4 regions of the Siminovitchia sp. FSL H7-0308 genome follow, and region 1 is predicted to be linked to each of the others. Evidence: riboswitches for the same ligand, from Rfam matches in the RefSeq annotation. Region 1 holds a riboswitch; each other region holds the start of a gene.
The links. Region 1 has a riboswitch for cobalamin ahead of MHB50_RS16775 (ABC transporter substrate-binding protein). Riboswitches for the same ligand answer to the same signal wherever they lie in the genome.
Positions count from the first base shown of each region.

Region 2: it holds a riboswitch for cobalamin, as region 1 does, so the genes downstream of both, MHB50_RS08655 (ribonucleoside-diphosphate reductase subunit alpha) here and MHB50_RS16775 (ABC transporter substrate-binding protein) in region 1, are expected to answer to the same signal.
Region 3: it holds a riboswitch for cobalamin, as region 1 does, so the genes downstream of both, MHB50_RS00425 (ABC transporter substrate-binding protein) here and MHB50_RS16775 (ABC transporter substrate-binding protein) in region 1, are expected to answer to the same signal.
Region 4: it holds a riboswitch for cobalamin, as region 1 does, so the genes downstream of both, MHB50_RS06210 (InlB B-repeat-containing protein) here and MHB50_RS16775 (ABC transporter substrate-binding protein) in region 1, are expected to answer to the same signal.

Region 1 covers NZ_CP150282.1:3,542,110-3,547,948, reverse strand. The annotation lists gene thiC (phosphomethylpyrimidine synthase ThiC) at 1-134, shown strand, start outside; gene MHB50_RS16800 (serine protease) at 156-371, shown strand; gene MHB50_RS16795 (hypothetical protein) at 657-884, shown strand; gene MHB50_RS16790 (L,D-transpeptidase) at 868-1,203, shown strand; gene MHB50_RS16785 (GNAT family N-acetyltransferase) at 1,410-1,880, shown strand; gene MHB50_RS16780 (histidine phosphatase family protein) at 1,946-2,575, shown strand; cobalamin riboswitch at 2,611-2,793, shown strand; gene MHB50_RS16775 (ABC transporter substrate-binding protein) at 2,925-3,893, shown strand; gene MHB50_RS16770 (adenosylcobinamide amidohydrolase) at 3,998-5,470, shown strand; gene cbiB (adenosylcobinamide-phosphate synthase CbiB) at 5,467-5,839, shown strand, end outside.
Region 2 covers NZ_CP150282.1:1,811,397-1,817,235, forward strand. The annotation lists gene MHB50_RS08650 (flavodoxin) at 1-156, opposite strand, end outside; gene MHB50_RS08655 (ribonucleoside-diphosphate reductase subunit alpha) at 141-2,420, opposite strand; cobalamin riboswitch at 2,556-2,733, opposite strand; partial or broken gene MHB50_RS08660 (ATP-binding cassette domain-containing protein) at 3,542-3,880, shown strand; gene MHB50_RS08665 (undecaprenyl-diphosphate phosphatase) at 4,244-5,059, shown strand; gene MHB50_RS08670 (hypothetical protein) at 5,105-5,302, opposite strand; gene MHB50_RS08675 (YIEGIA family protein) at 5,319-5,839, opposite strand, start outside.
Region 3 covers NZ_CP150282.1:85,498-91,336, reverse strand. The annotation lists gene MHB50_RS00435 (4Fe-4S dicluster domain-containing protein) at 1-1,126, opposite strand, end outside; gene MHB50_RS00430 (iron chelate uptake ABC transporter family permease subunit) at 1,507-2,568, opposite strand; gene MHB50_RS00425 (ABC transporter substrate-binding protein) at 2,531-3,499, opposite strand; cobalamin riboswitch at 3,630-3,838, opposite strand; gene cls (cardiolipin synthase) at 3,947-5,149, shown strand; gene MHB50_RS00415 (hypothetical protein) at 5,628-5,777, opposite strand.
Region 4 covers NZ_CP150282.1:1,320,182-1,326,020, reverse strand. The annotation lists gene MHB50_RS06210 (InlB B-repeat-containing protein) at 1-1,583, opposite strand, end outside; cobalamin riboswitch at 1,809-1,997, opposite strand; gene MHB50_RS06205 (hypothetical protein) at 2,373-2,597, shown strand; gene MHB50_RS06200 (PhzF family phenazine biosynthesis protein) at 2,902-3,825, shown strand; gene MHB50_RS06195 (metallophosphoesterase family protein) at 4,166-4,441, opposite strand; gene MHB50_RS06190 (metallophosphoesterase) at 4,383-4,868, opposite strand; gene MHB50_RS06185 (rRNA adenine N-6-methyltransferase family protein) at 5,062-5,655, shown strand.

The DNA.
Region 1 (5,839 bases):
GCAGCATGAGAATTTCTCATGACATTCGTAAATATGCGGAAAAAAACAACTTAAACACGCAGGAAGCATTTGAAAAAGGAATGCAGGAAAAAGCGGCTGAATTCCAAAAAGCCGGAAGCAGTATATACCAATAATTTTCTCTGGAGGTTTTCCGTATGAATGTACAAAAAATAAGAGAGGAAATTAAGCAGTTGGAAAGGAAAATAGAGGTATTGCAGGTACGGATAAATGAAATCCAACAAGCCTGCGACCATCATTTTATTGGCGATGCATATTATGAAACCTGCAGCAAATGCAATAAGGTGAATGTATTATATTATTACTGGTTCACTACTAAAAGCCCCCGAAAGGAAACTGATATGCTCCCCTAAAGGTAGACAGATAAAAAATAAAAATCTGTTTTCCTTAAGGGGAGTTTTTTTCTAAAAAAGCGATTTGCGACCCCGCTTCCGAAAATATGCCTGCTTAAGGATCGCCCGGGAAATAGGGTGCTTACATCCATGGTGGGATTGCCAAGTGCTATCCCGTCCTTATCGGTTATTTTGGTAAAAGGCGTATCAGAGGTTATTCTGTTCAACAATCAAGCTGTGGCTAAGCCTTCCGTCGGTAAGTCAAAGGGTGTTTCCTTTAGATGAACCGGGCCGCTGGCCAAACAAATGATGATCGCCAAAGCTGGCGAAGCGGGAGTTGATCCCGCTAAATCGGGAACGGCGATATCGAAGACGGTCCCCTCGCCTATTTTCCGGAAGTCCATCCGCGTCCGGGTAGAGCTGCGGTGGGAGATGGAGAGAAAGAAAGCTCTCGTGAAGGGGCTTTTTATTGATGTTCTACATACGATATTCCCAAAAGATGTTGGAGGGATTTATCGTGGCGAAATGGATTGATGTTTCAACGACGAAACACCAGCTCAAGCTTTTTGACGGAAACAAGTTGATAAAGACGTACCCGATTGCTGTCGGCAAGATGTTAACGCCAACACCATACGGAAACTTTGCGGTCATCAACAAACAGCGGAATCCCGGAGGTCCGTTTGGTGTTATGTGGATCGGGTTATCAAAGCCCCACTACGGAATTCATGGGACAAATAACCCTTCTTCCATTGGCAAAAACGTTTCACATGGCTGTATTAGAATGCATAATCGTGATGTGCTGGATCTTGCCCGCCGAATTCCGATTGGGACGCGGGTCGTGATTCATAGGTAGGGGCCGGATTCTTTTTTTTTGCTACAGGATATTTTCTTTTTGCAAGGAGTGGGCTATTCTTAAAAAGAGACTACTCGAAATGCCGTTTTAAAAGTAAGATGCGGTATTGGAGTCATTTACAATAAAATTGTCTGTTTCAAAAAAGTTGCGAAGCTTTGTCCCTTTGGATAGGGCTGTTTTTATACCTAAAAAAGAGGAGCAGGATAATGAATATAAGAAACGTGAAATCTTCAGATTACAAGATCATTATTTCTGTGTTAAATGAGTGGTGGAATGGTCGTACGATGACGGATATGCTGCCCAAACTATTCTTTGATCATTTTCAAGACACTAGTTATATCATTGAAGAAAAGGGGGAAATAATCGGGTTTCTGATTGGATTTTTATCGCAATCACGCAAGAAAGAGGCCTATATCCATTTTGTTGGCATACATCCCCATTACCGCCAACACGGTATCGGGCGCAAACTTTATCAAACCTTCTTTGATCATGTAAAGAAAAAAGCGGTTAAAACAGTTCGCTGTGTCACATCTCCAGTGAATCAAAGCTCTATCGCTTACCATACGAAAATGGGTTTTGTCATTGAAAAAGGAGATAAACAGGTGGATGGCATTGATGTACATAGTGATTATGATGGTGTGGAACAAGATAGAGTGTTGTTTGTTAAGGCGCTATAACTATCATTACATTTCAGTATGATACGAAAAATGAAAACGAATCACCGTATAGAAAGAGGGTACTTATGCTGTATTTATATTTTATAAGACATGCGCAGACAGAATGGAATGTTGCGGGAAAAGTTCAAGGCCGGAGGGATTCCGGTTTAACTGAAAAAGGAGTGGAAGATGCGCGACTGCTTGGAGAAAAGTTCAAAGAGATAGATTGGCAAGCGGTTTACACGAGTCCGAGCAAGCGTGCCGTGAGGACGCTGGAGTTGATTCATGGAGAAAGCTTTTCTTCTTATACCGTTGATGGGCGACTGATAGAGATGGATCTTGGAGATCTGGAAGGAAAGACAATGGAAGAAATTAAGGAGCTTTACCCTGAGCAATATCATCATTACTGGCATCAGCCAAGTAAATATGTTCATACGTCTGGGGAAAACTTTTACGAAGTAAAAGATAGAGTCGAGGCGTTAGTCAAGGAATTGCTATCCACCTATGAATCTGGCCATGTTTGTATCATTACCCATGGTGTTGTCGTGAAAATGGTGCAGCTTATTTTCCGCCAGCTTGACATGGACCAGCTTTGGAAAACTCCTTATATCGAAGGAACGAGTGTAACGGCTTTAAAAAGAGCCGGCAGCCAAATTGAAATTCTCTCGGAAGGGGATTTGAGCCATCTTTCATTGAAAAATCCAACTGTACAATAAGAGACGATCATGTATACTAAAGTCAAGTTGACAATTTCATATGGAAAGAATGGGGTGTCTTATGAAAAGACTTAATAGGGAAGTTGGTGAAAATCCAACGCGGTCCCGCCACTGTGAATGGGAGTGAGCTGAGTATCCACTGTGTTTCATTGCATGGGAAGGAACAGCGATCACGATGACCATAAGCCAGGAGACCTGCCTGATTCTTCACGCCATGAACCTACGAGGATAGGGAGGTGTACTGGTGGAATCGCCATCTAATATTGGATGGCTGTTCCAAACTGCACACATCTCTTGCGAAGAGATGTTTTTTTATTGAGAAAAAAATCAATTTACAGGGGGAGAAACATTGAAAAAATTCCACATTTTATTACTATCCATTTTCATGCTGTTCAGCCTGTTGACCGGTTGTAATCAGGCTGCTGAAAAAAGTGGAAAAACAGATCAACCATCCGAACAACAAACGAAACAATCGGAACAGGCGGCTTTTCCAGTCACATTAACGGACGGTAACGGGGAAGAGATAACGATTGAAAAGGAACCCGAAAGAATTGTATCCGCCCTCCCAAGCAACACTGAAATTGCGTTTGCCCTTGGATTGGGTGATAAAATTGTCGGCGTATCCGACCATGACAATTATCCAGAAGAAGCGGCCCAGAAGGAAAAAATCGGCGGCCTTGAGTTGAACATAGAAAAAATCCTCTCCTTGGACCCCCAGCTTGTGCTGGTTGACCCTTCCAATGATCAAAAAGCTGTAGAGCAATTAAAAGCGGCAGACATTCCGGTGCTTGTTGTCAACAGCTCGGAAAGTTTGGATGATGTGTATAAGTCGATTGAGTTAATCGGAAAAGCGACAAATACAGTGGATGAAGCGGAAAAGGTCATAGAGGATATGCGGAAAAAAATCGCCGATGTTGAAGCTAAGGTTAAGGGGATAAAAGAAGAAGACAAGAAAAAGGTTTTTATGGAAATATCTCCCGAACCGGAAATCTATACAGCAGGTAACAATACGTTTATGGATACACTCCTCACGATTATTCATGCAGAAAACGCCTCTAAAGAAATTGACGGCTGGCAGAAGGTAAATGATGAAGCTGTTATCAAGATGAATCCGGATGTCATCATTACTACATATAGCAACTATGTGGATAATCCGGTGGAACAAGTGTTAAAGCGTGAAGGCTGGACTGATATTACGGCCATTAAGGAAAAACAGGTTTTTGATGTGCACTCCGATCTCATCAATCGTCCCGGTCCCCGTCTGGCGGAAGGGGTTGAAGAACTGGCAAAAGCAGTGTATCCCGATGCATTTCAATAATTGGCGGATAGGGCGGGGATTCTCGCCGAACGCCATTTTTTAGAAGGAAACATCCTTACGAGGCACGATTCATTACCATATTAAGCATGAAAGAAGAGATTCCCATGATTGAAGTTATTCAAGCTTCGGGTGGCTATTGGCGTAAGCCTGTCGTTCAAGATATATCTTTTCAAGTACAAAAAGGGGAGTTTTTCGGCATCATCGGTCCAAACGGGAGCGGAAAAACAACGCTTTTAAAGATGATGAGCAACACGATGCCGCTTCAGTCGGGTGAAATGAGGCTGGCCGGCCGTCCCATCTCATCTTTTTCCTCGAAAGAATTTGCCCGGTTAACGGCTGTCCTCCCGCAAATGTCATCTTTGGCTTTTAATTACACAGTGAAAGAAACCGTTTCTTTAGGGAGGTATGCCCATCAAAAAAGCTTGTTTCATTCTTTTGATGAGGCAGATGAAAAGATCATTCACGAAGTGATGGAGCAGACAGGCATTCTCCAATATGCCGAAAGTCCGTTGGAAGAGCTCTCGGGCGGGGAAAGACAGCGCGTCTTTTTGGCACAGGCGTTGGCACAAAAGCCGAAAATTCTTCTTTTAGATGAGCCGACGAATCACTTGGATTTGGCCTACCAAAAAGAACTGCTCGATCTATTGAAAAAGTGGACAAAAGAAGAGAATCTCACAGTCGTTTCCGTGTTTCACGATTTGAACTTGGCTGGTCTGTACTGTGACCGCTTGCTGCTTTTGCATGAAGGAAAAAAGCAAATATGCGATGCGCCTGCTGAGGTGTTAAAAGAAGAAAGAATTCAGTGTATTTATAAAGCGGACATTGAAAAATATCCGCACCCAAAAGTGCCGAAACCACAAATGATGCTCGTTCCGCATCAATGGCCAAGTGGGCAGAATCCATTATTGCTGAAAGAAAGCATGCTGAAAGTATCGAATGAGACCATTACATTTGAATCACCGGTCCCGCTGCGGACGATGTCATCGGGTGTTACCGGATCAGGCGTGGGCTGGCACCGCTCTTTTGTCAACCGGCATGTGGACAAAAACTATCAATGCGACAACTTTAAGGAAGAGATGATCCTTTATTTAAAAGATCATGGATATGACCCGAATGAAACAGTCGGGATGATGACGGCGGTGAATCTGCACGATGTTTCCCACCAGGTGTTTGAAGAAGCTGGTTTGTCTGTGCTTGTTGTCGTGACCGCGGGTGCCGGGAATGCCGTCGATGCATCATTGGGTGAAAGACACCGGGTTCTCGTGTCCCCCGGAACCATTAACACATGGGTATTCGTAAACGGTAAGTTAACGGAGGAAGCTTTTATACAAAGCATTATGACGGCAACCGAAGCAAAGGTAAAAGCGCTGCATGAATGTCAAGTCGTCGATTCTTCGACAGGCACCCTTGCGACTGGAACATCGACAGATAGTATATTAATTGCGGCAACGCAGGAAGGGCCGTTTCTTCCTTTTGGCGGTTCGATCACGCTACTTGGCCGGCTGGTCGGCAAAGGTGTCTTTCTATGTACAAAAGAAGCGTTGCATAATCATTTACAAAGGAACGGCCTTCGTTGAACGCCCATGTAACAGCCCTTGCCCTCGCGTTTTTGCTTGATTTGGCCATTGGGGACCCGCCCGATTGGCCTCATCCTGTTAAATGGATAGGGAAAATGATTTCTTTCTTAGACCGCCGCTGGAATCGGGGATCGCATCGGAAGTTAAAAGGAACAGCCATGGTCTTGGCTGTTATCGGCATGGTCTATATTACGGGATTTTTTCTTGTCTCGCTTTGTTATCACATCCATCCTGTTGCGGGAATCCTCGTTGAAGCAGTCATCATATCAACAACGATTGCTCAAAAAAGCTTGGGTGAAGCCGCTCGTGAAGTATACGAGCCTTTACGGGACGGAGACCTCCCGGAAGCCAGGAAAAAACTGTCTTATA
Region 2 (5,839 bases), 1.7 Mb from region 1:
CACGGCATGAAACCCGGAGGGGTCCGGGATTGGACCTTTTCCAATCCGGTACATCGTTGTTTCCATCCCCTCGCTATTCAATCGGGTTTGGATCAATTTTGCGGTTTCTTCCGTGTTTCCGCTGTAGGTGGCGTAACAAATCAAGACTCGCACCATACACATTCCTCAATATCGGATGCCGTTGAACGGACATAATAAGTCGTTTTGAGCCCCGAATCCCAAGCTTGCAAATGCAGGTCTAGCATGATTTGCGCCTTGATATTGTTCGGAACATACAAATTAAATGAAATAGACTGGTCGATATGCCGTTGCCGTGCGGCATTTTGCTGAATGGACCACCGCTGGTCTACGATGTAAGCGGATTTTCGGTATATGTTGTACGTATGATGGGTTAAATCTGGTGCCACAACAGGCAATTTGTAATCCTTTTTTTCTTCAAAGTAAAAAGGCTTGAAAATGGGATCGATGCTGGCTGTTGAGCCTGCAATAACGGATGTGCTGGAGTTGGGTGCAACTGCCATTAAATACCCGTTTCTTATCCCGGCGGTTTGAACTGCTTCCATGACCTCTTTCCACTCGTCTGATCTGTCACCGGCCAGATAGCCCCGTTTCTGAAAATAAGTTCCTGTTTCCCAATCACTGCCTTGGAACAGAGGGTAGGGCCCTTTTTCTTTTGCCAGCTCGACACTCGCGCGAATGGCCAGCAAGGCGATTTTTTCATATAATTGGTCTGCAAGCTCCACGGCCGTTTTTGATTCCCACTCAATGCCGTTTAAGGCCAATAAATGATGCCAGCCAAATGTTCCCAGTCCGATAGCCCGATATTTTTGATTGGTGATGACAGCCTGTTTAACGTCAATGGTGTTTAAATCAATGACATTATCCAACATTCGGATTTGGATGGGGATCAATCGTTCCAGTACATCGTGCGGGCCATCTATTTTTTGAACCGCTTTGGCCAAATTAATGGATGAAAGATTGCAAACGACAAAATCACCAGGTTTTTTATAAGTAATGATCGTGTCTCCATCTATTGTTTCATCAAATTGCACAGTGGGGGACATGTTTTGCATAATTTCGGTACATAAATTACTTGAATAAATCATTCCCGCATGCTTGTTCGGATTCATGCGATTCACTTCATCCCTGTAAAACATGAACGGTGTTCCTGTTTCCAACTGGGATTTCATGATTCTAATCATGATTTGAATTGCCGGAACCCGCGTTTTAGTCAAAGTCTCGTTTTGAATACATGCTTCATATTTTTCTCTGAAAGTGCCCGCGCCTTTTTCTTCGTCATAAAAGTCTTCCAGCGAAAAGCCCATGACTTGTCTCACTTCATGCGGGTCAAACAAATACCAGTCACCGCGTCGTTCCACTTGCTCCATAAAGAGATCGGGAATACATACACCCGTAAAAATATCATGCGCCCGCTGACGGTCGTCGCCATTGTTCAGTTTTAAATCGAGAAAAGAAAGAATATCCGCATGCCACACATCAAGATAAACAGCAACAGCGCCTTTTCTCCTTCCGAGCTGATCAACACTAACTGCTGTATTGTTCAACTGTTTAATCCAGGGAAGAACCCCGGATGACGCGTGTTTGAATCCTTTTATGGAGCTTCCACGGCTTCTGACTTTCCCCATATAGACCCCGATGCCTCCGCCGTCTTTGGAAAGCCTGGCAACATCTGTGTTGCTGTTGTAAATGCCGATCAGCGAATCTTCCACCGTGTCGATGAAGCAGCTCGAAAGTTGGCCATGCGCAAGTCCGGCATTGGCAAGAGTAGGAGTGGCGACTGTCATGTACAAGTTCGACAACGCCCAATAACTTTCCTGAATCCACTCTTTTCTTTTTTCCTTTGCCTCATCCTGCATTAAATGCATGGCGATGATCATCCAGCGTTCTTGCGGCAATTCATAAACATTTTTTTCATGATCCGTTGCCAGGTAACGCGTCGCCAATGTATGAAGTCCTATGTAATCAAATAACAAGTCACGCTCCGGATCAATGATTTGTTCCAGCTCCCGAATCTCTTTTTCACTGTATTTTTCAAGTAAACGAGTCGAGTAAATTCCGAAATCAGTTAATTGCTTGATTAATTGATAGAAATCCCCGTATTTTTGTTTTTTGTCATAGGAGCGGTTGATACTGGCCTGTTTGTACAAGTTTGCGAGGTAGATTTTTGCGGCAGTGTATGTCCAATCCGGGTTGGCTTCATCCGTATTTTCCAAAGCGGCTTGAATGAGAAGGCCCGTTATATGATCTTTATGATATTCATTTTTAGATTCTATCACCCGGACAACCTTATCGATGTATGCGGGACAGTTTAAGTCCGCGACCCTTTCTATAAAACGCGATAATCTCTTTCGATCAAATGGCTGCTTTTGAGATTCTTTTTCAGCAATAATGGTTGTCATTTTCTCACCTTTTCTTCATTTTTTAAAAATAGAAAAACCCGCTCCGGGAAGAGAGCGGATCAAACGATAGGAGAAAAAAGCGCACGAAAAATGACGGTTTCCACTATCGTTTCATCTTCTCAATCCCCGAAGAATTGAAACTGTGACAAAAAAGGCAGGTCTCCTGACTTATGCATCGTCCTACTTGGTCACCTTCCCGTTTAAAAAACAGTGGTATTGCCGTTCGTACGCATTTACAGTTGCGGGGACAGTTCCGGCTTTTCACCGGATTCCCTTTTAAGCCCTTTTGGGCGCCTTCTTTGTTGTGTCACTATATATTGTGTTTTATTTAATTTCTACACCTAAATATTGTATCTACTAAAATATAACATGGCCAAAACCAATTGACAAGCAAAATATCGTTTTCCGGTTGAATAAACGAAATGCAACATTCAAACATGAAAAACGGAGACAAACTGTATGTGATCAAGTCGGCGAGAACACAAACAATCGTACCACAAACAAACACGCCTTTAAACATCTGGCCGCTTTTGGGAAATATCTGCCCTTCCTAACGGAGGAAAACACAAGACGCGTTTCTCCTTGAGCGCGGCGTTGTTAAGGGTATTTTCCCAAGACAGCCATTGAAATATGAAGAAAAACCGAAGCATATGCCCCAAGCTTAAACATATAAAGTGATCGAATTCATCAAGCTTACCGAGAGAAAGAGCCTGTAACTCAATGGTTACCTGATGCTATTTGTTATAGCGTTTTTTTATGTATACAACAATGCTAAAAACGAATGGGTCGGCCGCAAAAACATTTGGATCACACTCCGACTTATTCCGATACGGTGGTGAAAAAATGAATTTCTTTTACCAATATTTTTAGTTTATTAAGATTGATGGGGAAAACCAGCGGTTGCCGAAAAGACAGGGTTCGAATTTTTGCTCGTGATCATTATAGTAACAACAATCATAGCCGGGAACAGGAACGACATTCCTCTAACGAATTTGAGAATCTGACACGCCACACGCATGTGACATGTTTGTCACATGCTTTTATCATTTGTTCGTCGAATCGAAGGAAAAAGATATCCAATCCTTTTATGATCAATATATCAAGTAAAGGATTGAACATAATTGAGTATTCTTGAAGCGCAAAAAATTTATAAAAGTTACGGAAATAAATTTAACAGGCAGGAAGTTTTAAAAGGAATAGATATTCAAGTGGAAAAAGGAGATTTTGTCAGTATCTTGGGCGCGTAAGGCTCGGGAAAAACGACATTGCTTAACGCCCTTTCTTCCATTGACAAAGTGAGTGAGGGGACGATCAAAATTGATGGAAAAGACATCGTCGGCATGAAGGAAAAGCAACTTGCCGAATTCCGCAAGCATCACCTCGGCTTCATTTACCAGGAATATAATTTGCTGGATACGTTAACTGTCAAAGAAAATATCTTGCTGCCTTTGTCCATCAGTAGGGCTCCTACTGAATGTTAGTTGAACCAATCGTTTTCCCAAGATGTTTGAGGGAGAATTTACTCATCAAGCTCCTACTGAATGTTAGTTGAACCAATCGGGCATTTAGGTGCCGTTTTCTCCCACTTAAACCTTTTGTATCAACTCATCAAGTCTTGAAGTGAGAGTCTTACGGCACCTTATATGCGGGATAAAGTTGCTTTGGAAGTATCCCGCGTTTGACTTCTCTCCTTAAACAGCGGCTTATGGTCTTGAGTAAAATGGCAATTTAACAACATTACTGTTTTTCATTTTATTTGCCAAATATAATTGAAAAGCAAACGTAAAAAAGGTATTCTAGTAAATCGGGGATGGTGAGATGTGATGGAAATAAATATAATGGAAACTATTAAATATATCGTGCTGGGGTTGATTCAGGGAATTACCGAGCCAATCCCGATTTCATCCAGCGGGCATTTGGTGCTTGCCCAGCACTTTTTAGGAATTTCCACAAAAAAGTTGACATTTGAATTGCTTGTAAATGCAGGTTCTTTGATTGCCGTTTTAATTATATATCGTAACGATATTATTCGTCTTGCGACGAACGGCTTTTCTTACATATTGCATCGAAACGAAGAGGCGAGGGATGATTTTCGCTTCATTGTCTATTTAATAATCGCCACGATTCCGGCCGGAGTCATCGGTGTTCTGTTCAATGACATGATTTCGGAAACGCTAAAAGGAGTACATATTACTGCCGTTACCTTGCTTATAACGGGTGTAGCGTTGTTTTTAATCCGAAATTTAAAAGGAAGAAAACAGGATGGAGATCTGACACTCAAGGACGCTATTGTGGTCGGCTTTGCACAGGTGGTAGCTTTAATACCGGGAATCAGCCGCTCAGGAGCGACGATTGTCGGTGCGATGGGCATGGGCATGAGACCTGAGACAGCACTGCGCTTTTCATTTTTACTGTACATACCGGTCAGTGTGGGCGGAACGATTCTAAGCATTTCCGACATGGTGAACGACCCTGACTTAACAACATTGTTTATCCCGTATATAAGTGCTTTTGTTGTTTCCATTGTGGCTTCCTATTTTTCTTTAAAATGGTTTATGAACATTATGGAAAAGGGAAATTTAATTTATTTTAGTATTTATTGTTTCGTCGTTGGGACACTTGTTCTCATTTTTGCTTGAACTTGCCGGCTTGCGGGGCTACTCGCAAGCCGTTTTTTCATACAGCTATCTTGTCACAATGATAATGGTCTGGTCATTAATCTCATGTGCTGCGGAATCAAGGATTTTTCCCAAGCTGCTGCTTATCTTCTCCAGTTCTTCCTTGTCATGAACAAGGAATACAGGAGCACCGCCACCAAGGATCACGTTTTGATTTTGAGTAACGATGGCGGCAATCTTTGCTTTGTTTTCTTCTGTATCCACGTCAAACCACCCCAGTTTATCTGTTTTTTCCTTTGTCCCCTTCATTTGGCAGCCTAATCGCACTATCCAACACTGGAACATGCTCCAGTACCGTTTTAACTTGTTCAAAATCTGTTTCTAGCGGCATAATGAATAAGGCGACTCTTCCATCATTCATATCTCGTTTGGATAGAGGGACGATATCGGGTTCTCCTGTATCGAGGTAGACGCCGAGTATGTTGGCAACATGATGGAGCATCGCCTGTCTTTGTCCAAGGTGTGAAATGGTGACGACACTGTTTTCATGTTTCGGTGTAATAATCGCCCCAACCCCTCTTTTGAGGATGAGCTGCCGGCTGGCTTCAAGGCCTACATTCTTTATATGTATATCCTTGACAAAAAGCTGGGGCCCCTCAAACCGGATCTCCCCCTGAGAAACTGTTGCGATGGCTGTCAGCACTTTCCCGGACATATTTTTTTTGACGACAATCAGCATGGCCAACCCGCTCAAAAGTCCGGCCCAAATGGAGAAAACAGCAAATAGTGTTGTCACGAGGC
Region 3 (5,839 bases), 1.1 Mb from region 1:
TCCGGCATGTTGTGCACGCCCACAGCTCCTCTTCTGTAATGATATCCCCGATCATGCTCGGCTGATACTCCAATGCCGCTGCGGCTTCCTCGGCTCCTTCTGTGCTGCCCGCTTTTGCGATTCTGTTTCCAAGCGTATTGGCAAATGCATATGCCGGCACCCAAGGCTGCTTTCTTGTAACAGCTGCCCCGTAATTCGTCAAATGGTCACGCAGCTTAATCATAATATCCATCGGCGACAGCATTTTTCCTGTACCTGTCGCAGGACACATATTTGTACAGCGGCCGCATTCCACACACGCGTATAAGTCAAGAAGCTGAAGATCTGTAAATTCATCAATTTTTCCTACACCGAATGTCTCGGCGGACTCATCCTCAAAATCAATCGGCTTCAACTTCGCGTCGTTGTCAAGCGGCTCCAGGTACACATTAGCCGGACCGGCAATTAAATGGGCGTGCTTCGATTGAGGCACATATACTAAGAAAGCGAGTAATAGAAGCAGATGCACCCACCACGCGACGTAAAACACAACCGCCGCTGCGAACGGGCTCATCCAGCCAAACAGTGCCGCAATGCCTGACGCAACAGGCTCCGTCCATGTAAGATTTTCCCCTTCCCAGATGAGGGCCATTCCGTTCCCCAGAAGGACGGAAGCCATCAGTCCGCCAATAAAAAGCAATACGAGCCCAGCATAAAATCCCCGCTTTAAGCGCACAAGCTTTTCAATGTAACGGCGGTAAAACGCCCAGGCCACCGCCACTAAAATGACAAGCGTGACAAGCTCCTGGAAAAAAGTAAATCCCGGATAAAGAGGGCCAAGCGGAAGATGGGATCCCGGTGCAAGCCCTTTCCAAATAAAATCAATTGCCCCAAATTGCACGAGAATGAAACCATAAAAAAACATCACATGGATAATGCCGCTTTTTTTATCCTTTAAAAGCTTTTTCTGCCCAAACACATACGTCCAAATATTTTTAAGCCTTTCTTTCACATTGCGATCAAACTCTTCTTTTTTTCCCAGTTTAATAAATTGAATCCGTGTTCTTACCACATACACAAACAAGTAAACGCCGTAAGCGGTTACGAATACAAAAGCAAGCCAATTCAGCAATAGCAATCCATCCATAACAGTTGGTGCCCCCTTCTCATCTATTTTTAAAACCGGCACTTTTCCGAATCTTGTTACTACCATTATATAATGAATGAGCATTCAGTCAAGATGGAACCTGCTATGGATTCGAGAAATTCTATTATGATTCATCAAAATTCGTTCATGTAAACGGGTGGTTTACTTTAGGGATGAAAGCCTCTATTGCTGAAAGTTCGCCAACCGTCCTACTCTTCCGGCTAACCCCAAAATGCCCTATCCTTTTTATTTTTTCTCTTTGCTTCTACCTGTAAAAGCGAAGCTTTTTTTAACCCTCGCAATAAACTATTCGGAACCACACGCCCATCCTATGGTTTTCCTTTACACAATAAAGGAAGGCTGCCCAAACCGGACAGCCTTCAGCTTCTTTTCCCTAATTTTCTTCGTATTAAAATGACGGCAAACACCGGGGCCCCGATCAATGCGGTAATCACTCCGATCGGAAGCTCGGCAGGATCGATGATCGTTCTAGCCACAAGATCTGCCAAGATGAGGAAAGACGCTCCCGCCAAAACAGAAAGCGGAAGCAAGTGTTTATGGTCCGGCCCCCAGACAATTCTCACCAGATGGGGAATGACAAGACCCACAAAACCGATCGTTCCCGACACTGCGACAGCCGCCCCTGTCAGGACAGAGCTGGACGCCAAGACGGCCACCTTTCTTGGGCCTACGTTGACGCCAAGATGTTTGGCCCGTTCTTCTCCAAAAGCGATCGCATTCAGTTCACGCGCGTTCCAAAAAAGAATAAGGCTGCCGACCAGTAAAAACGGCAAAATAATTTTCACAAAGCTCCAGCCCCTCATCGAGACGCTTCCCAAAAGCCAGCCGATGATTTGGCGCAGCTCCTCTCCGGATAAAGCAATCATCAACGAGATAAAGGCGCCAAGGAAAGAGCTAAAAATAATCCCCGTCAATATGATCGTTTCCACTTTCATCGTTCTGTCAATGCTGCGCGCAAAAGAAAGTACCAAAATGACGGTAATAAATGCGCAAACAATGCTTAATAGCGGCAGTGTATACATTCCAACCAAAGGCAGGGACAATTGATAAAAAAGTGTAATGACCGCGCCAACTGAAGCGCCCGATGAAACACCGAGCGTATAAGGGTCCGCCAGTGGATTGCGCAACAGCCCTTGAAAAGCAGCTCCGGCAATCGCCAAAGCCGCTCCCACCAGTCCGGCAAGCACGACGCGGGGCAAACGAATATTCATGACAATATTCGTATACATGGGATCAGAGGGAAATTCGATCGGAAGGTAAAAAGCTTCACTGCCAATAATGCGTGCAACATCCAGTATGGGCACCTTTACGGAACCCGTCGAGATACTGACAAGCATTACGGCAATCAACAGCCCGATCGCAATGATATAGGGAAAAAAAGGATTATTCTTTGAAAACATCCGGATAAACAGCCTTTGCAAGCTCCTCTACTCCTTCAGCCAAACGTGGGCCGGATCGGCTCACCAAATCTTCGTTGACCGCAATGACCCGTTCTTCCTTTACCGCGTTCATATCTTGCCAGCCAGTGCGTGCCATTACTGCATCGGTAGCATTTTCCACATAACTATAATTGACGATGATCACATCGGGATTCATCGCAATAATGGCCTCTTCATTCATTTTTGGCCACCCTTCTTCTTCCACAGCGTTTTTCGCGTTAATAATAGCCAGCATTTCATCCATAAAGGTGTTTTTCCCGGCTGCATACATTTCGGGAGGAGGGGAGAGCTCGACAAAAACCGACTTCTTCTCTTCTTCTTGAATCTTCTCTGCTTTTTCCTTGATTTCTTCCAGTTTGGATTTCATTTCTTGTACGACTTCTTCTGCTTCTTTTTCATGTCCCGTGGCTTTCCCAATCATCTCAATCGTTTCATACGTATCACTAAAGCTCTGCGCGTTATGTACAACAAGAACTGTCACACCGCTTTCCTCAAGCTGCTTTAATCCGCCTTCCCATACGTCCATTCCTGATCCATGGGCAAGAACAAGATCCGGTTCGAGAGAAATGATTTTTTCCACATTTAACTCCATTCCGGCAACCTTTTCTTTTTTCGCCGCTTCCTCAGGATAATCGTCGTTCTCATTAACACCCACCACTTCATTGCCTGCACCGATTGCATACACAATTTCCGTATTGCTCGGAATCAGCGAAACGATTCTTTCCGGTTTCTTTTCAATCGTGACTTCTTTGTCCACTCCATCTTTAATCGTTATCGGAAAACCCGTTTCCTTGGCTTCATCCGTCGTCTTAGGTTCCACGCTTTCATTCTTTGGTTCATCTTTGCTTCCGCAGCCAGCCAACAGCCCGGCCACAAGGAAAAGCGCGGCTAATAACATATGTATTCTTTTCACCAAATCCATCCCCATTTCTTTTTAAAAATAAAAAACACCTCCATGCAGAGATGTTCAGGAAAACACAACCAGTGCCAGATAAAATCATACTTTATTTATCCGAGCTTCATCTCCCCATCCTCGCAGGTTGACTTGTAGAGGTGAAATCGGCAGGTCTCCTGGCTTATGATCATCGCTTCCTGCCCCTTCCCGTACCAAAACACAGTGGGTTATCTCAGGACGCTCCCATTTTACAGTGGCGGGACCGCGTTGGATTTGCACCAACTTCCCTTTTCAGCTTTTTACTGAATGTTCCGAAACAGATTTTCAACAAAAAGCCACCGATTGCCTAAACATATGGAGTTATACAGATATTATACATGAAAAACTTTCGTTTCACAGCTTTTTCCTTTTCCAAAATGGGAATACTAAACGGGCATATATTCATGGACAGGAGGGGGGTTCTCATTGAAGTGGCTTGCCTGCTTTACAGCAATTGTTATCATTTTAGTCTCATTTTGCATGACCGACTATTATATCGGCCGCTTTATTGCCCGAAAAAGAGGCAAACCGCCGCAATCCCCCTTGAGAAAAAGCGACATCACACTGCTTGTCCGGGGAACTGACTTGTTTATCCAGTATTTTGATGACCTCTATAACGCCCGATCAAGCATTCACGTATTATTTTACATAGTAAGAAACGACTCGTTTGGCAAGCTGTTTTTCGACATTTTGATGGACCGTGCAAAAAGTGGTGTCAAAGTCCGGCTGCTGCTCGATTGGTTTGGATCAAGAACGGTGTCCAAACAACTCATCCAAAAAGCCCGGAGGAACGGGGTCGAAGTGCATTATTGCAACACCCCTCGCCTGCCGTTTCTCTTTTTTACCCTCCAACGCCGCAACCACCGGAAAATCACTGTGATTGATGGAAAGATCGGTTATGTGGGGGGCTATAATATTGGAGAAGAGTACATTGACCTTGATTCACTTCTTTCTCCTTGGCGGGACTATCACTTGCGCATTGAAGGAACGGGGACAGCCGATTTACAGAGCGTTTTTTTGCGGGATTGGAAACGAGCGACGGGGGTAACAGATTTCGATGAACAAGCTTTATTCCCTTCGCTCGCTGAAGGGCCTATTACCCATCGCTTTTTCCCAACAGAAGGGGTTGGTGCAGAAGAGGAAATCATCCGCCATATTGAAAAGGCTACTAACAGCATTTTCATTGGCACCCCTTACTTCATTCCACCGAAAAAAGTCATGGCTTCTCTTGAAAAAGCTTTGGAAAACAATGTAAAAGTGACGATTCTTGTACCAAGAATGTCCGACCATCCCATCGTCAAAGAAGCATCATTTCCCTACCTGCGGAAGATACTGGCCAAAGGAGGCACCGTATATCAATACAAAGAAGGATTTTTCCATGCGAAAGTTCTCTTGTTTGATGATGCTGTTTGTGACATCGGCACAGCCAATTTCGACTATCGAAGCTTATTGTTAAATAAGGAAATCAATTGCTTTATATACGACCATGAATTTATTGCCCATGTCAAAAAAATAATTGCCGAAGACATCATGCAATCGACACAATTAAGTCACCGCGACCTTCAAGCGGTGAACATCCGTTTCCGGATAATAGAATGGATTGGAGGTTTGATAAAAGGGTTGTTATAGCGCATAAACTGTTTTTTCCAGGGCCAGCCCTTTATAGTGCCCAAGATGCATTTCCGCTCCACAATGTGTACCAGAAAACATGGGCAGAGCTGTTGGTGCTTTATCATCTTTAAAAACCACACTCACTAACCACGCTTATAGATTTCTAGTGGTATGCCAAATAAATACAGCTGATGCTCTGGTTCATGGATTGGTTCACACTTATGCTTTTCTTCTTTTCTCGGTCTTGGATACCTATTTGGATCGAAAGCTTTGGAGACCCGGTTTTAACGAAAGCTGGAAGCGACCGGTTCGTCATCATGCTCACTTATTGCTTTTGACCGACCTTCTGTTATCGAAAATCTTTATTGCATTCGCAAGACTGTTGGCAAGTCGCATGGATGTTACATTGCCAGTTCATACATTTTTTCACTTGCCAAATAGAACAATAAACCCATGGACTGTATCGGTCATTCCTTCCAGCTTTTCACCCTTTCGTTCAGTAAACGGAAATCTCCTGGGTGTCCTCTAGGGCGCAAATGGCATCCAGCAGCAAGTTTCCTTGATTGATCCGGCAATTCCCTTGTTCGCCAGCGCTACCCGAACCTGAACAGCCTGTTTGGTCTTGGTCATCTATCGGAAGAATCATCCTCCCCCTGATCTTCCGGAGAGGTTTTTTATCTGTGTTTTTACGACTCATTGGTTGCTTGG
Region 4 (5,839 bases), 2.2 Mb from region 1:
TCCATTTGCCCGGCTGCCGGAAGTGGAATTTCCGCGTCGTCTATCGTATATGTTTTCGGTATGTCATCCCCAATTAAAGTCCCGCCATTTGTTTCATAATGGATGTTATATTCAATGTTGTCATACTGTGCATACAATGTAATATCGTGTTCCGGCATGACGAGCTTTTCACCGGGTAGATAATCCGTGCCGCTTCCGTCTTGTTTGGAATTCCAAGCTTTGAACTTTTTCCCCTGGATGTTTTTACCTTCGGGAATTTGCACTAACGCATAAGGTGAAACCTTGTTTGTTTGTACTTCACCATTAGAATGGAAGTTGGCATCATGTTTTTTAGCAGCCATGTTTTTGTATTCGCCGTTTTTCATATCGGTCATATCATATAAGGCATTCATTCCTTTTTTAAACCGATCATAGGCAATCAGTCCATAAAGCGATTGTTCGGTCGCCATGGCATTTACTCTATGTCCCGAACCACCGCCGCCGTCATTTCCTGTCGTGACATGCTTAAAACCGCCTATTTCTGGCGAAGAACCACTGCCATCATCCCAAAAAGTGAGGAGTGCATCGATCATATTGTTCGTCCAAACGCCATCCTGAACAGCGCCCTTTTGAATAAAGCTCACATGTTTGCCAATCCGCTTAAGCTCCACATTTTCTTGTAATGGATCGATGCCCAGAGCCGTTAGCGCGACAATTACTTGGACAGTACTTTCCGCATTCACATTTCCAAAAGCGGCGTATGCTCCGTTCTCCTGTTGCAGAACAGACAACATATAAATTCCTCTTTCCACGGCTGCCGCAAACTCTTCATATGACGCCTCCGCCCCGCTCGCAGCATAGCGCTTTTCATCACCATAGTACGGAGCTAACGCTTGCAGCGCCATCCCTGTAATATCCGGGTCTGGGTTGCCAAATAAAGACCAGCCTCCCACCGTTCCGTCAGCTTGCGTAATTTCTTTACTTAAAATGTAATCAATCATTTTTCCGAAAGTATTTACGTCCGGATTTGTGGAATCAGGATAAAATTCATATCCTCCCGTATTCATTGCGATAATTTCCCAAATCGGCCCATTAATTCCTTGCCTATAAGAAAAACGATATGAGCTGGATAATTTTTCAATAAAGTCGTAGCCTGCTACATCTGTAATATCGTAGCCTAATGCTGTAAGCGCCAGAATGAGACGCGACCATTCAGTAGATTTAGCCCGATGAAGGTTTCCTTTTTTATCCGCCACATATTGTTCGATCCGGCCAAGATAATCTTCAAAATAGGTATCTGGCACATGGTTCATGTAATCGTGACCCGCATACATGCCTCGCAATAAACCCATGACAGCCCATTCTCCACCAACCGATCCCATACTTGGCTTTTCTAGCGTTTCAAGTATGTACCTGGAGGAAGCATTCATATAAAAACCGATTTCCGGTTCCTTATCTTCCCAGAAGCGAATGTCCAACTCTTGATAACCTGTTCTCGGATCGTAAGCCTTCCCAAAAGCAACTTGCGGCACAATGCTTAACATCAATAGAAAAGTCAGTAAAACCGCAGATAACCGTAACGAACGCTTCTTAATAACCCCCACTTTTTTCCCCCCACATTTGTCTGTAGAGCTTGTTCTTGTCCGAGTATGTAAAATGACGCTCGAGAAAAATCTTTCCCTCCTCCAACTTCGGAAAAACGAAAAAGCCTTGGACTTCCAGAGAAGCCCAAGGCGATTAGGTATTTTGCAAATCTATAAACATAATAGATGGTTGTCTCCATCTATATTGATGACATAGTGACTCATACTTCACCTTTCTCCGGAAGGCTACATATATACGCGTTAGGCAGTTCTCCTGACTTTTGGATCATCGCTTCCTTCCGCCTTCCCGGGGTATTCCCCAGTGGCATAATGGAAAGTCGCTCCTCAATTACAGTGGCCGGACCGTTCAGGACTTTCACCTGATTCCCTTTTAATCTTTTACAAATAAAAAGAACCTAATTCGTTTTTCCATTATTCAGTTGTAATTTGGAGTACAAGCTCTCAATTTGAAATGTTACAGAATTCTAAAAAAAATGTCAACTTTCCAAAGCAAGAATTGGTGGTTGCTTTATGTAATTGCCTCCTAACAAACCTTTAAAAAACGATTAAAACCTGTGAAAAGATGTGAATAAAAAAATCTTCATGACTTTTCCTGATGTGCCTAACATCATATGAATCAATGTTTTTTTCAAAAAATAATAGCTGTTTTCTAAAATGAGTTTACAAATATTGTCCTGTATATGATTTTTTATTTTTCACAATCGAATCCGGTGTTCCTTTGACAATGATTTGATCGCCCTTTTCTCCTCCTTCAGGGCCTAAATCCACAATAAAGTCGATCTTCTCTATTTGCTAATCATCCAAACTGTTCAATCATCCGTTTACTTGCTCGAAATCGTCCGGGATATATTGGGAAAAATAAACCGGCAAAGTCTTGCCGAAGCCAGGCAAGTAACAATGGATTCACTGGCATATATGGATTATCAAATTGAACAACAGCTTTTCGGTTCACATTATTTATACAAGTTAATGAAATTACTAAAACAAAAAGCTTATTTTAGAAGTGTGCGATAAAGAGGAAGTTGTACATAAAGTGAAACTTCATTCAGTAGGGCTTCTACTGAATGTTAGTTGAACCAATCGGGCATTTAAGGCGCCGTTTTCTCCCACTTAGACCTTTGGTATCAACTCTGGTCTTAAAGTAGTGTATATGGCATCTTACATGCGGGATAAAGCACATGGTCTTAACATAAAGGTTGTTACTATGAAAAAACAGGTTTCGTTTTTCACTAACGGGGTCCATTTTTTATTGAACAAGAAAGCCATTATACATGATACAATCAACATGAGTTTCTAAATCTTGGTGGGGGGATCGGGTGTGAAGTCAATAACGGTTTATCACTACGATGCGTTTAGTAAAGAACCTAATAAGGGAAATCCAGCGGGAGTCGTTTTAAGCGGAGATCAGCTGACAGATGCCGAAATGCAAGAGATTGCTTTTAAAGTAGGATTTAATGAGACGGCATTTCCAGTTGCATCCGAAGCCGCAGACCTGAAAATACGATTTTTTACACCGGGTCATGAAATGAATTTATGTGGCCACGCTACAATGGCAACTGTTTATGCGCTCCAAACAAAAGGATTATTGGGCGATAAGACCGATTTTACCATTGAAACAAGGGCTGGGATTTTACCGATCACGATTAAATCAACAGCCGAAAACGACATATGGATCACCATGAAACAAGCTTCTCCAACATTTAAAGAGTTTACAGGTTCCATAGAAGATTTGGCTGGCTCCCTTGGGTTAAATGAATCTGATATCCATGATCAGTTACCTATATTATATGGAAGTACCGGTACTTGGACATTATTAATCCCTATAAAGCAATTGAGCGCTTTTAAGAAAATGAAACCCAATAACAAAGCGTTCCCTTCTATTTTAAAGGAGATGCCAAATGCTTCTGTCCATCCATTCTGTTTGGAAACGCATGATTCACACGCCGATATGCATGCCCGGCATTTCTCTTCACCATATTCCGGTACGATTGAAGACCCGGTAACGGGTACTGCTTCAGGGGTAATGGGCGCTTATTATGCGAAATACATCCATACTCATTTTAAAGATTCTCTGAACCTTGTTGTGGAGCAGGGTCATGAAATCGGAAAAAACGGCCGGGTTATCGTGCGAGTTTCAAAAAACAGTGACTGTCTCGATGTTGAAATCACCGGAAATGCCGTTTATGTAAAAGATTTCGAAGTTTTGCTGGATCATGATGAGATTGTGAAAAATAATACTTAAGCAACCCTGTTTCATGGCAAATACATACTACTAAAAGTACAAGTAAACTAGAAGAAACTGTTCTCATAAAGTGAAACTTCATTCAATAGGGATTCTACTGAATGTTAGTTGAACCAATCGGGCATGTAGGTGCCGTTTTCTCTTGTATTCACTCAAGATGTTGATGTGGGAGTATTACGGCACCTTACATGCGGGATGAAACAATCCTGCAACGATATTAATCGCATCGGGCACGTGAAAGCCGCTTTTATCCGCAAGATAATGCGACTGCTTTATGTTTACTCTGTTGTTTGCACCTTTGATAAAATTGTTTGTTGAAAATTTTATCACTCTTGAGTTATTAAGGCCCTGCGTAAGGCGGGTTTCGTATATGTTCTGCAAAATCTTTTTTATAAGGACATTGCCCTTGGAGAAACCTTTCAGCCGCTTCTTCAACATTGTATTCGGTGATTTTAAAGTGGAATTCGTTATCAATCAGTAACCAACAAGCTCCATTTGCCCGGCTTTGTAAGCCCACACTTCCAGCATTGATGATTCTTTTATTTTCAATAATCCGGTCAAATTGTATATGCGTATGCCCGTAAACAATGATGTTTTCTTTCGTATCCTGTATCATCTGTAATATTGCTTCCAGGAGTATCCACTCTAATCGCTTCTTCATCACTACGCGGGGAACCATGAACAAATAATACCTCCCCTACCCCATCAATTGATAAACTATGATGTTTTGGCATGTTTTTAAGGAATGACATTTGCGAATCACTCAACTGCCCGGCACACCATTGATTTAATTCCGCTATAAAATGTTGTGGCTCTTTTTCCGCCCCATCACCGGAAGCAACTTCCCGATCCGAGTTTCCCATTATGAATACGAACTCGTCTTTATACCTCATGAGCGTATTCATCACTTCTCTTGGTTGTGGGCCCCAAACCAAATCTCCACCCACGACAATTTTTTGAACGTTGTTCCTCTTGATTTCGGTTAAAACAGCTTCCAATGCAAAATGGTTCCCATGAATATCGTAAATGGCTGCTACACGCATCAAACCCCTCCTTCACATATTCTTTTGCTCACTCCATCCAACCTTCCTTCTTTTCATTTGCCATACATGCATATTATTTCAACATTCCCTAAATCACTCTAAAAAATTTACAATTTTTGAGGATTTTATTGGACGTTTTTTCAAGTTTTAGATTTATAATAGACTTATAAAATATAGCTTGGGATGTGAAAAGATGAAGTTCTTTCTATTCTTGTTTCAATATATAACAAATCCCCGGTCGGTCGGGGCCATCCTGCCGAGTTCACAGTTCCTTGGCGACAAAATGTTGGAAACGGTTGATTTTCAGAAAAGTGAGTACATTGTGGAATTCGGGCCAGGAACAGGCATATTTACTGAAAAATTGCTTAAAAAAAGGAAGCCAAGCACGATCATTTTACTAGTCGAACACAACAAAACGTTCTATTCCGTACTGAAGGAAAAGTTCAAAGAGGAACAGAATCTGTTTATTATCAATGGCTCCGCAGAAGATATTGAACAATACGCAAAGGAATATGACCTTCCATACGCAGACTATGTCATTTCCGGACTTCCATTTGCCAGCTTGCCGAAAGAAGTTTCCACCCGGATTTTACAACATACTTCCAACATATTAAAGGAGAATGGAAGGTTCATCACATTCCAATATACCGGCTTTAAAAAAGGACTCATCCAACAATTTTTCCAGATAAGTGAAGTAAAAAAAGAAATGAGAAATATGCCGCCAGCTTATGTGTTTAGCTGCAAGCCGTATGATAAAAGTATAGCGGAAGACCGTCACAATGATTAACAAAGATAACTAAAAGCCTGCGCAAAATCTTCCTTTCTCTGTAGGAATTGAGGAGGCATCCTGACAAATAATCACGAGTTCTTTCAATAAAAGGGTTAGCATAGGCCAACGCCCGGATTTGCCATGGCCCGACTTTGTTCCAGCTTCTTGTATAAACACATATAATACTTGTGACGACTTTTCT